One region of the Pectobacterium actinidiae genome, then DNA from elsewhere that is predicted to be linked to it. Evidence: riboswitches for the same ligand, from Rfam matches in the RefSeq annotation. Region 1 holds a riboswitch; each other region holds the start of a gene.
What was found. Region 1 has a riboswitch for thiamine pyrophosphate ahead of thiM (hydroxyethylthiazole kinase). Riboswitches for the same ligand answer to the same signal wherever they lie in the genome.

Region 1 (3,679 bases):
TTTCGCTTCGAGCTTTTTTAATTCGTTAATAAAAAACCGACGATTAGGAAGCTGTGTGAGTTCATCGCTAAATGACTGTATTCTGGCTTCGACATACTTATTATTGATTTGTTGTATCAGGGTATAGACACCGAATCCAACGCCAAACATACCAATAATTCTCAGCATGTCCTCAACATAATACCCAACCAGCTTAGGCTGATAGATAAATTCATCCATGAAGTCAAACGTGGCTGAGCCTATCCAGACATGGAGCCCGAGGCGAATGGATAAGGCTGAAGTATGGTTAAGGGATATTTTACTGGTGCATGACAAGATAAAAAAAAGAAAAATCAGCGCAATCGAATCGGTATAAACCCCCGGATTATTGTGTAACTGCTCCTGAAAGTTGCGCGGCTTGAAGAACAGGAGATTAAATATAATGATTAATACCGATAATAAAAGGGCAAATCTTACTGACGAGGATGTCTTCTTATTTTTATCAATGAAGTCGTGGTCATACTCTTTAAAAGGCATTGTGGATCTCCTCTTGCATCACTTTCCAATCCTATCATGAAATTTGTTGAATGCATTCAGTAGCGTGGTGCCGACCGGTGTGGTCCAGAGAATGACGATAATCTGACTCATGGGTAAAAAGCAGACGCCCGATCGCTCAGGCGTCTTTACCGATTAAAAATCGGCTTTCAGTACAACACGGTAACGGGCTTTGCCGTCACGTACGTGCTGGATGGCATCATTGATTTTCGACATCGGGAACAGTTCCGTCTGCGGCTTCACGTTGGCACGTGCGGCGAGCTTCATCAGAGAACGCAGCTCATGCGGTGAACCAGTAGAAGAACCAGAAACGCTGCGGTCACCCGCGATAAGCGTGAAAGCCGGAACGCTGAATGGCTTCATCACTGCGCCGACGGTATGGAATTTCCCGTTATAAGCGAGCGCGTTGAAGTAGGGCTGCCATTCCAGATCGACACTCACGGTGTTGATGATCAGATCGAACTGGCCTGCCAGAGCGGTCAGCGCCTGCGGATCGCGGCTGTTGACGACTTTATCGGCACCCATGGCCAGTACTTCCTGCTCTTTCGCCGGGTTCGAACTGAATGCTGTGACTTCACAACCCATGGCGTGCAGGAGCTTAATCGCGATATGTCCCAGGCCGCCGATACCGATCACGCCGACGCGGCTGGTTGCGGTGACATGGTGCATTAACAGCGGTTTGAAGACGGTGATGCCGCCGCACAGCAACGGACCTGCTGATTCGATATCAATGGTGTCAGGGAGTGGGATAGCCCACTGCCAGTTCGCGCGGATCTTATCGGCAAAACCGCCTTTATTCAGGATGGTCGGCACGCTGCCTTGCTGACAGTTAGTTTGACTGCCGCTGATACAGGCATCGCAGTGCCCACAGCTGCGCGCTGTCCAGCCAATACCGACGCGCTGACCAACCTTTAATCCTTTGCTTTTCGCCGCGTCACCCAGCGCGTGTACACGGCCAATCACTTCATGCCCGGCAACCAGCGGATAGTTCGACATGCCCCATTCGTTATCGATCATCGACAGATCGGAATGGCATACGCCGCAGTAATCAACCACGACTTCAACGTCTTCTGCCTGTAGTTCACCTGCATCAAACTCATACAACTCCAGCGCTGCCCCTGCTTCCGGCGCGGCATAACTCTTGATTATCGTCATCACAATTTCCTCCGTATGGGTTTGATTAGCCAGTCTAAAGGGTTATGGCATTTTTCTCTATGTCACAATGTGCCTGTGGTTTTTCATTTTGTGTCGGGGAGCGTCGCACGGGCGATGGCTTGCTTTACTGGCGTCACTTACTTATGCTGCGAAGTCTAAGTACATGACTCGGGGTGCCCTTCTTTGTGAAGGCTGAGAAATACCCGTACCACCTGATCTGGATAATGCCAGCGTAGGGAAGTCACGGTATGCCCCACCGGTTGCCGCCTTCTTCCACGCCGGTTGGGAGACCTATGAACATTCGACCTGCCGACTTTTCTGCCGCTCAGGCAGCAATCTCACTCACTCAATTCCGTTCTGCTTCGCCGCTGGTGCACTGCCTGACCAACGATGTGGTGCAATCTTTTACTGCCAATGTGCTGCTGGCGCTGAATGCGTCGCCTGCGATGGTGATCGATCCCGAAGAAGCCGCACAGTTCAGCGCGGTGGCGGATGCGTTGCTAATTAATGTCGGCACGCTGGAGCGCACGCGCGCTGAGGCGATGCGAGCGGCGGTAAACAGCGCGCATCAGGCGGGTACGCCGTGGGTGCTCGATCCGGTTGCCGTTGGTGGGTTGACCTTCCGGAGTGAATTTTGTCGGGAATTGCTGGCGTGGAAACCCGCGGCGATTCGTGGCAATGCATCTGAAATCATGGCGCTAGCGGGGTTAGCTGTACAAGGCCGTGGCGTGGATAGCGCCGATGATTCGCTGGCGGCGCTCCCTGCTGCGCGTGAACTGGCACGAGAGGTGGGGACGATTGTTGCGGTGACCGGCGCGGTGGATTATGTCACGGACGGTGAACGTGATATTGCGGTAAGCGGCGGCGATAGCATGATGACGCGCGTGGTTGGCACGGGCTGTGCGCTGTCGGCAGTCGTGGCCGGTTTCTGCTCTTTGGAGGGGGACCGTTTATCCCACGTAGCGGCGGCATGCTATGTCATGGCGTTAGCGGGGCAGCAGGCGGCTTCGGCGTCGCAAGGAACGGGGAGTTTTATCCCCAACTTCCTCGACAGACTCTATACTCTGCGCGCGGAGGATCTGGCATGAAGCGTATCAATGCGTTGACGATTGCGGGCACCGATCCGAGCGGCGGTGCGGGAATTCAGGCGGATTTAAAAGCGTTTTCCGCGCTGGGTGCTTACGGCACGTCGGTCATTACCGCGCTGGTGGCGCAAAATACGCGTGGCGTGCAGTCCGTCTACCGGATTGAGCCGGATTTTGTCGCGGCGCAGCTGGATTCCGTGCTGAGCGATGTGCGTATCGACAGCGCTAAGATTGGCATGCTGGCGCAGACCGATATCGTCGATGCGGTTGCCGAGCGCCTGCGTCATTACGCTGTGCCTTTCGTGGTGTTAGATACGGTAATGCTGGCGAAAAGTGGCGATCCGCTACTCGCGCCCGAGGCGGTGGAATCGATCCGTCGTGAACTGCTGCCGCTGGTTTCCCTGATTACGCCCAATCTGCCGGAAGCCGCGGCGTTGCTGAATACGTCACCTGCTACCAACGAGTGGGAAATGCGTGAGCAGGGCGAAGCGTTGCTGGCGATGGGGTGCCAGGCGGTGCTGATGAAAGGCGGCCATCTTAGCGAAGCGGAAAGCCCGGACTGGCTGTTCAGCTGTGAGGGCGAACCACAGCGTTTTAGCTCCCCACGCGTGAATACACGCCATACGCACGGCACCGGCTGCACGCTGTCTGCCGCACTGGCCGCGCTGCGACCACGTCACGATAGCTGGGGCGAGACGGTCAAGGTAGCGAAAGACTATTTACAGCAGGCGTTACAGCAGGCCGACACGCTGGAGGTTGGGCACGGAATCGGCCCCGTACACCATTTCCACCGCTGGTGGTAAAACGCCCATGCAGCCTGAAGTATGACGGGTATAAGTAAATTGACTTGTACTTTGCATGACATATTTGCCACTAATTTCAAACTAAATTAAGCGTATTTTGGC
Region 2 (3,679 bases), on a different contig from region 1:
GCGTTCGATCCATTCCACGCTATCGACAACGGGGTAAAGCCCCAGCCGCTGTGACGTCGGGGCAAAAGGCGTCGAGTCCGTCATTTGCTTTCCTCGGTTTGCAGGCTGGTGGCGCTGTGATAAAGCTCGCTGCCGCGCGAGCGGAATTCTTGCGACATCTGCGCCATACCTATCTCAATCGGTTTGGCTTCCGCTTCTTGTTTTGCGGCGTAGTCGCGCACTTCCTGTGAGATTTTCATCGAGCAGAATTTAGGGCCGCACATGGAACAGAAGTGGGCGACTTTGCCGGATTCCTGCGGCAGCGTTTCATCGTGGTAGGCACGGGCGGTTTGGGGATCGAGCGCCAGATTGAACTGATCTTCCCAGCGGAATTCGAAACGTGCTTTTGACATGGCGTTATCACGAATCTGCGCGCCGGGGTGGCCTTTCGCCAGATCGGCGGCATGAGCGGCGATCTTATAAGTAATGAGTCCCTGTTTGACGTCTTCCTTGTTCGGCAAGCCAAGATGCTCTTTCGGTGTGACATAACAGAGCATCGCGCAGCCGAACCAGCCAATCATGGCAGCACCGATGCCAGAGGTGAAGTGATCGTAACCCGGTGCGATATCGGTCGTCAGCGGGCCGAGCGTATAGAATGGCGCTTCGTGGCAGTGCTCCAGCTCTTCGGTCATGTTGCGGCGGATCATCTGCATCGGAACGTGGCCGGGGCCTTCGATCATCACCTGTACGTCGTATTCCCAGGCGATTTTGGTCAGCTCACCTAACGTATGAAGTTCGGCAAACTGAGCCTCGTCGTTAGCATCCTGAATCGAGCCGGGACGTAAACCATCACCCAGCGACAGTGCGACGTCGTAAGCGGCACAGATTTCACAGATTTCGCGGAAGTGTTCGTACAGGAAGCTCTCTTTGTGATGCGACAGGCACCATTTCGCCATAATGGAACCGCCGCGTGAGACGATGCCGGTCAAGCGTTTGGCCGTCATCGGCACATAGCGCAACAGCACGCCAGCGTGGATGGTGAAATAGTCCACGCCCTGTTCTGCCTGTTCCAGCAGCGTATCGCGGAACATTTCCCAGTTCAGGTTTTCCGCCACGCCGTTCACTTTTTCCAACGCCTGGTAAATCGGCACTGTCCCGATCGGCACGGGGCTGTTACGCAGAATCCACTCGCGGGTTTCGTGAATATAGCGGCCGGTTGAGAGATCCATCACCGTATCAGCGCCCCAGCGGGTAGACCAGACCAGTTTCTCTACCTCTTCTTCGATGGAAGACGTCACGGCGGAGTTGCCGATATTGGCGTTAACCTTCACCAGAAAATTGCGACCGATAATCATCGGCTCTGACTCGGGGTGATTGATGTTTGAGGGAATAATGGCGCGCCCGGCGGCCACTTCCTGACGAACAAATTCCGGCGTGATGTTTTCTGGCAGAAGGGCGCCGAAACTTTGCCCCGGATGCTGCTGGCGCAGTACCTCGCCGCGAATACGTTCGCGTCCCATATTTTCACGAATGGCGATAAATTCCATTTCGGGCGTAATCATGCCCTGTCGCGCATAGTGGAGTTGGGTGACGCGTTTTCCTGTTTTGGCACGCAGCGGATTCGGCAGGTGTTCAAAACGCAGATGATCCAAACCGGCATCTGCCAGACGCTGTTGGGTGAAATCGGAACTGACGCCGGATAGCGCTTCGGTGTCATGACGTTCTGCAATCCAGCTGGCGCGCAGCTTGGCTAGCCCAACGCGGACATCGGGTTGCGCAGCAGGATCGCCATAAGGCCCTGACGTATCGTAAACCGGAATGGGTTCGTTGGGTTCGTATTGGGGGTTGTCTTTACTGCCGCCGAGTAACGTCGGGCTAAGCTGAATCTCCCGCATCGGTACGTGGATGTCATCGCGTGAACCCGTAAGGTAAATGCGTTTGGAATTGGGAAAGGCGGTTCCCTGTAAGGTTTCAATAAACTGCTGGGCGGCGGCACGCTGTTCACGGCGACCGGATTTGGATGCTGTAGATAATTCTGTCTTTACCGACGAGGATTTTGTAGACAATGGTTCTGTAGACATAGCAAGTTCCTGTAAGACGTAAAGGGAAGATTGCTTGTCTGGAGCCCGGAGGGAGTAATAATGATATTGAGCGTCAGAGCAGGTATGTGCAAATACGCAGCCTTGGGCTCAATGAGGTGCATTACTCTTGTTCCCTTCGCAGGTATTAACCCGATCAGGTTCCGCGGATCCCGAATTAACGGTCTCAGCCTGTGCGCTCATAAGTTTTGTCATAACGATTGATTTCGTAAAACAAAACACGAGCACGCTAGGCACTCCGACAAGATATGCCCGTTTCTTAAACGAGCCAATAAAACCCCTACACTGTATGTCGGCAAAACGCAGATGTCAAAGCGTCCCGCTTGTGCCTTCACAGCGTGCGATGATGTTCTGAAATAACGTCAAATGACGACTATTTGTCGTAAACCTGCTGGATCATTCTGTCTTCCAACGTAAAACGCGCTTCCAATGCTTCGCCGACGTGGGAGAGTGCCTGCTGGAATTCGAGGCAGTTATCATGGTCGATGGCTGCCGCCAGGTGACTATCGTAAAACGTCATAATTTGCTGCGTGTTATTTTGCAGGGCGAGGTCGAGCTGGGTGGAAAGCGCTAATACTTGTTCGCTGTGTGTCGCTGCTTCATGCAGCATTTTTTCGTATAAATGAAAGTGGCCGGTAGAAAGATAGTCCACCAGATTCTGGCAAAAATTATCCAATGCCTCTTCATCCAAAAGAGAAAGCGCTTCCTTGTTCGGCTTGATGCCAACCAGATGATAGTAAGCCACCAGAAGCTGCTTACGCGCTTGTAGCCATTGGTCGATTAACGCATTATTGCCACCAACGTATTCAGTCAGACTTTGTAGCTGGTTTAGCATTGTTGACTCCGTGAACGGTAAGAAATAACTGAAATCCCAGTTATAAAACTTATGTAATCACTCTGAATGTAAAATGCCAGTGAAGTGGCAGTGGAGCAATAAAAAGATATGGAACAGACGCTAAAAGGTGATGAAACTGGCTGGTGGGTGGTTAGCGATGCGATACAAATCTGGCTACCTCAGGGAGAATTGCCGCGCGGAACGGCGATAGAGTGGTCGTTGCAGGGGAAAACGGCTCGCCAAATCGGTGAATGGCAAGGGCTGCCTGTCTGGCTGGTTTGTCAGGGGCGGGATTCGGATATGGCATCGGTTCGCCAACTAATCGATCAGGACGTGGGGTTATTCCAGCTCGCAGGACGAGGCGTACAACTGGCTGAGTTTTACCGCTCCCATCGTTATTGCGGCTACTGCGGCCATGAAATGGTACGGAGCAAGACGGAGCTGGCATGCTTATGTCACCACTGCAAAGAACGCTATTATCCGCAGATCGCGCCTTGCATCATCGTCGCGATTCGCCGTGGTGAGGAAATTTTGCTGGCGCAGCACAATCGACACCGTGGAAACATGTACACCGTGCTGGCTGGGTTTGTGGAAGTCGGCGAAACGTTGGAACAGACGGTCGTGCGTGAGGTAATGGAAGAGAGCCAAGTTCAGATAAAAAATCTGCGTTACGTGAGTTCGCAGCCTTGGCCATTCCCTCATTCTCTGATGATGGCTTTTATGGCCGATTATGCGGGGGGAGACATCAAGCACGATCCGAAAGAGC
Region 3 (3,679 bases), 640 kb from region 1:
ATGAGCATACCGCTCAGGTTCATCAACTGCCCGTAGAGTGGTTTCTGGCGTAATTTTAGCTCGCGGCTGCTCCAGAGCAACATCATGGTTAGCACCAGACACAGTAGCCCCGCGCCCAAGGCAATGCGCAGCGAGGTAAACAGCGTTTGCCAGAGCACGGGCTGTTGCAGCACGGTAACCAGCGATCGGTTTACGCCATCTACCACCACGGCCAGCAAGGGGGGAACGACCAACAGTAACAGTGCACCGATCAGCAGACCATCGGTGAGGCGGCTTAAGGCGCTATCCTGCGGATTACGCCAGGCAAGCTGTTGTGTACTGCCTACGGGTAGAATGCGTCCCAGCCGCTGGCTCAGCAGCACTAAACCCAGACAGCAAATCATCTGAATTAACGCCAGCAGCGCCGCGCGTGCCGGATCGTAATCAAAACTTAATGCCTGATAGATAGCCAGCTCAATCGTGGTCGCCTGCGGGCCTCCGCCCAGTGACAGCACCGTCGCAAAGCTGGCAAAGCAGAGCATAAAAATCAGCGCGCCGGTCGGTAAAATCTGTCGGCGCAGGGCGGGCCATTCCAGCAAGCGGAAATGTTGCCAGCTGTTCATGCCCAGATTGGTGGCCAACTGACGCTGCTCGGTAGCGATGCCTTCTAACGACTGCAACAGCAATCGCGTCGCCAGCGGTAGATTGAAGAAGACATGCGCCAGCAGGATGCCCTGCAATCCATAGGGCGAAAACGTGTATTTCAGGTCAAACCAGCCCAGCGCAGAGGCCAGCCAGCCTTGTCTACCATAAACGCTGAGCAGGCCAAAAACGGCGACCAGCACGGGCAGCACCAGCGTCATCGCGCACAGGCGCAGCAGCCAGCGGTGACCGGGAAAGCGCCGCCGATACAGCGCTCTGGCGAGAAAAATGGCCGGAACGGTAGAGAAAAACGCAGAAAGAAAGGCCTGCCAGAAGGTAAAGCGAATGACATGCCAGAGATAGCTGTCATGCCATAGCGTGCGCCACTGGCTTTCGGGCGCCTGTAGCCACAGCGCACCGAAAGCCAGGGCGGCAACGGAAATTAACAGCGTTGTGGCCAGCAGCCCTGGCCACAGACGTCCGCCGATCAGTGGCTGACGGCGCGTTGCCATGCCTGAATCCACTGCGTCCGTTGGTCGGCAACGTCCTGAGCGCTGAACTGCATGGCCTTCTCAGGAACCGCGAGCGCCGCGAAGCCCGCGGGCAGGTCGGTTTTAACCGCCGGATACATCCAGTTCGTGGTAGGAATCGCCTGCTGGAAGGTTGGGCTCAGGATGAACTGCATAAAGCGTTTTGCCAGTTCGGGATTTTTGCTGGAAGCCAACTGCCCGGCGATTTCAATTTGCAGATAGTGCCCTTCGCTAAAGGTGGCCGCCGCGTAGTTGTCTTTCTTTTCTTCAATGATGTGATAGGCCGGTGAGGTGGTGTAGCTCAGCACCAGATCGGCTTCCCCTTTCAGGAACAGGCCATAGGCTTCGCTCCAACCTTTGGTGACGGTAACGGTTTTTTTCGCCAGCTTCTGCCAGGCTTGCGGTGCGTCGTCGCCGTACACTTTCTGCATCCATAACAGCAGACCCAGTCCCGGCGTGCTGGTGCGCGGATCCTGATAGATCACTTTCCACGGTGCATTGCTGTCCACCAGTTCATGCAGGCTTTTCGGCGGGTTTTTCAGCGTGTCTTTGTTATACACAAACGCGAAATAGCCGTAGTCGTAAGGAACGAACGTCTTATTGTTCCAGCCGCCCGGCACCGTGACAGCGCGGGTGTCCTGACCGTGTGGCGCAAACAGGCCGGTTTGTTCTGCTGCCTGCAACAGGTTGTTGTCCAGCCCCAGAATGATGTCCGCTTTGCTGTTTTTGCCTTCCATACGCAGACGGTTCAGCAGCGAGGCACCGTCTTCCAGTGCGACGAAATTCAGTTCGCACTCGCACTCTTTTTCAAACGCGGTCTTGATGACGGGGCCCGGACCCCATTCGGAAGCGAATGAGTCATAGGTATAAACCGTAAGCGCGGGCTTGGCGAAAGCCGAAGCAGAGAGCAGTAACAGGCAAGGCAGGCTGGTTTTCAGCACGGTGGCTGAACAGTGTAGTAATTGATTTAACACTTTGCACTCCTGATAATCATAGGGTGGCAAAGGATTTTGAGGCAGCAATAAGCCGCACTCTCAAATCCCTTCGCCGGTATTAACCGGATCAGGTTCGACGGGTATCTTCTCAGCGAAAAATTTTCCGCACCCCGTTGAGAACGGCACATTGTAAAGGGTAAAGCCTTGCAGCGAAAGGCTCTCAGTGTTCCGGTGGTGCAAACCAGGCGGATTTAAAATCAAACCAGCCCAACATATTCATCCTGACGCCGCGCATACTGCGCTGGCCTTGAAGTTGCAGCCAGTGATGTAACAGCGGATGCAACTGACCACTTGCGATCAGTTTTTCACACCACTCTGCCATGGGTAGCGTGTGATTGCGCCACTGTTGCGCATCGGCGAGCAGATCGTCGTCCAGACAGTGTTGTAGCAGCGGGAGTTCGTAGAGCATCGCGAACAGGGAGAATTCGAGCGGCAGGTAGCAATTCAGGCTGCCAAACCAGATATCGCTCTCGGCATTGCCCTGATGCCAATCTTCGTAGCTAACCGTCTGGACATGCAGTTTGACGCCATGCTGTGCCAGCAGTGTGCGCATAATCTCGCTTAATATCCGGTATTCAGGGTGTGCCTGATAGAACGTGAGCGTGACCTCGGTTAACCCTTGGGGAATAGATTGCGGTACATCAGGTCGATGATGATGCCAGCGTGGCAGCAGGCTATAGGCCGGTGACCAGTCGCGCTGGTTGCTGGTATTGGCGTGGCTGAGCAGTGAGATAGGGTTAAATACCTGTCTAAGCCACTGTTGAGCTTCTGGCCATGATGTTAACGAAGAACGTTTGTCGAACAGGAGGAAGTAGCCGCCTTCTTCCATCCGGCTTTCCAGTTGTTCGTGACGAGAATTATCAGACTGGAGTTGAATGGATACTGGCATTTCCTCCGGTTCGTCCGGCAGAACCCAGATATTGACCTCATCAATCAACGCCCGATAGCCAAAATAATCATCGAAGGCGCGAATTTTCAACTGATTACTATTATTGCGCACCACAGCATAAGGGCCGGTGCCAATGGGGTGTTGGGCAAAATCCGGTAGCGTTTGCCACTCTTGCGGCAAAATCATGGCGTGCACGCTGCCTAATAGCCACGGTAGCCATTTATCCGGGCTGTTTAGCTGGATGTCGATCACGAATGGCATCGGTGACGTGACGGCTTCAATATGAGAAAAAAGCGCAAGCGGGGTAAGGCGAGAGAGTGACGTGGTGATATCGTCCATCGTGAGCTCTCGTCCATGATGAAAGCGAATAGCTGGACGCAGATAGAAGCGCCAGTGCAGGGGAGAGAGCATCTGCCAATGATGAGCAAGGTCGGGTTTAATTTCCCCATTTTCCTCATTTATATTGGTGAGCCCGCTGAAAATTTGTCGTGCAATATGCATTTCCGAACGTCGTAGCGCCGATCCGGGCAGTAAATTGCGTAATGGCCGGTAATAGAGGATGCGCAAAATATGCTTTCCTTGTCGGAAGCTCCGCCCAAGGTGGGCAAGTAGCATCTGGCGCACGGCTTCTTTATCACCCACCA

Region 2: linked by a shared signal. The riboswitch ahead of thiC (phosphomethylpyrimidine synthase ThiC) and the one ahead of thiM (hydroxyethylthiazole kinase) in region 1 are both predicted to bind thiamine pyrophosphate.
Region 3: linked by a shared signal. The riboswitch ahead of thiB (thiamine ABC transporter substrate binding subunit) and the one ahead of thiM (hydroxyethylthiazole kinase) in region 1 are both predicted to bind thiamine pyrophosphate.

The regions. Positions count from the first base shown of each region.
Region 1 covers NZ_JRMH01000001.1:3,233,808-3,237,486, reverse strand. The annotation lists gene KKH3_RS13880 (GGDEF domain-containing protein) at 1-516, opposite strand, end outside; gene ahr (NADPH-dependent aldehyde reductase Ahr) at 670-1,689, opposite strand; TPP riboswitch at 1,849-1,945, shown strand; gene thiM (hydroxyethylthiazole kinase) at 1,983-2,777, shown strand; gene thiD (bifunctional hydroxymethylpyrimidine kinase/phosphomethylpyrimidine kinase) at 2,774-3,577, shown strand.
Region 2 covers NZ_JRMH01000002.1:838,051-841,729, forward strand. The annotation lists gene thiE (thiamine phosphate synthase) at 1-84, opposite strand, end outside; gene thiC (phosphomethylpyrimidine synthase ThiC) at 81-2,060, opposite strand; TPP riboswitch at 2,175-2,329, opposite strand; gene KKH3_RS21245 (Rsd/AlgQ family anti-sigma factor) at 2,452-2,913, opposite strand; gene nudC (NAD(+) diphosphatase) at 3,022-3,679, shown strand, end outside.
Region 3 covers NZ_JRMH01000001.1:3,877,430-3,881,108, reverse strand. The annotation lists gene thiP (thiamine/thiamine pyrophosphate ABC transporter permease ThiP) at 1-1,133, opposite strand, end outside; gene thiB (thiamine ABC transporter substrate binding subunit) at 1,109-2,092, opposite strand; TPP riboswitch at 2,173-2,269, opposite strand; gene sgrR (HTH-type transcriptional regulator SgrR) at 2,307-3,679, opposite strand, start outside.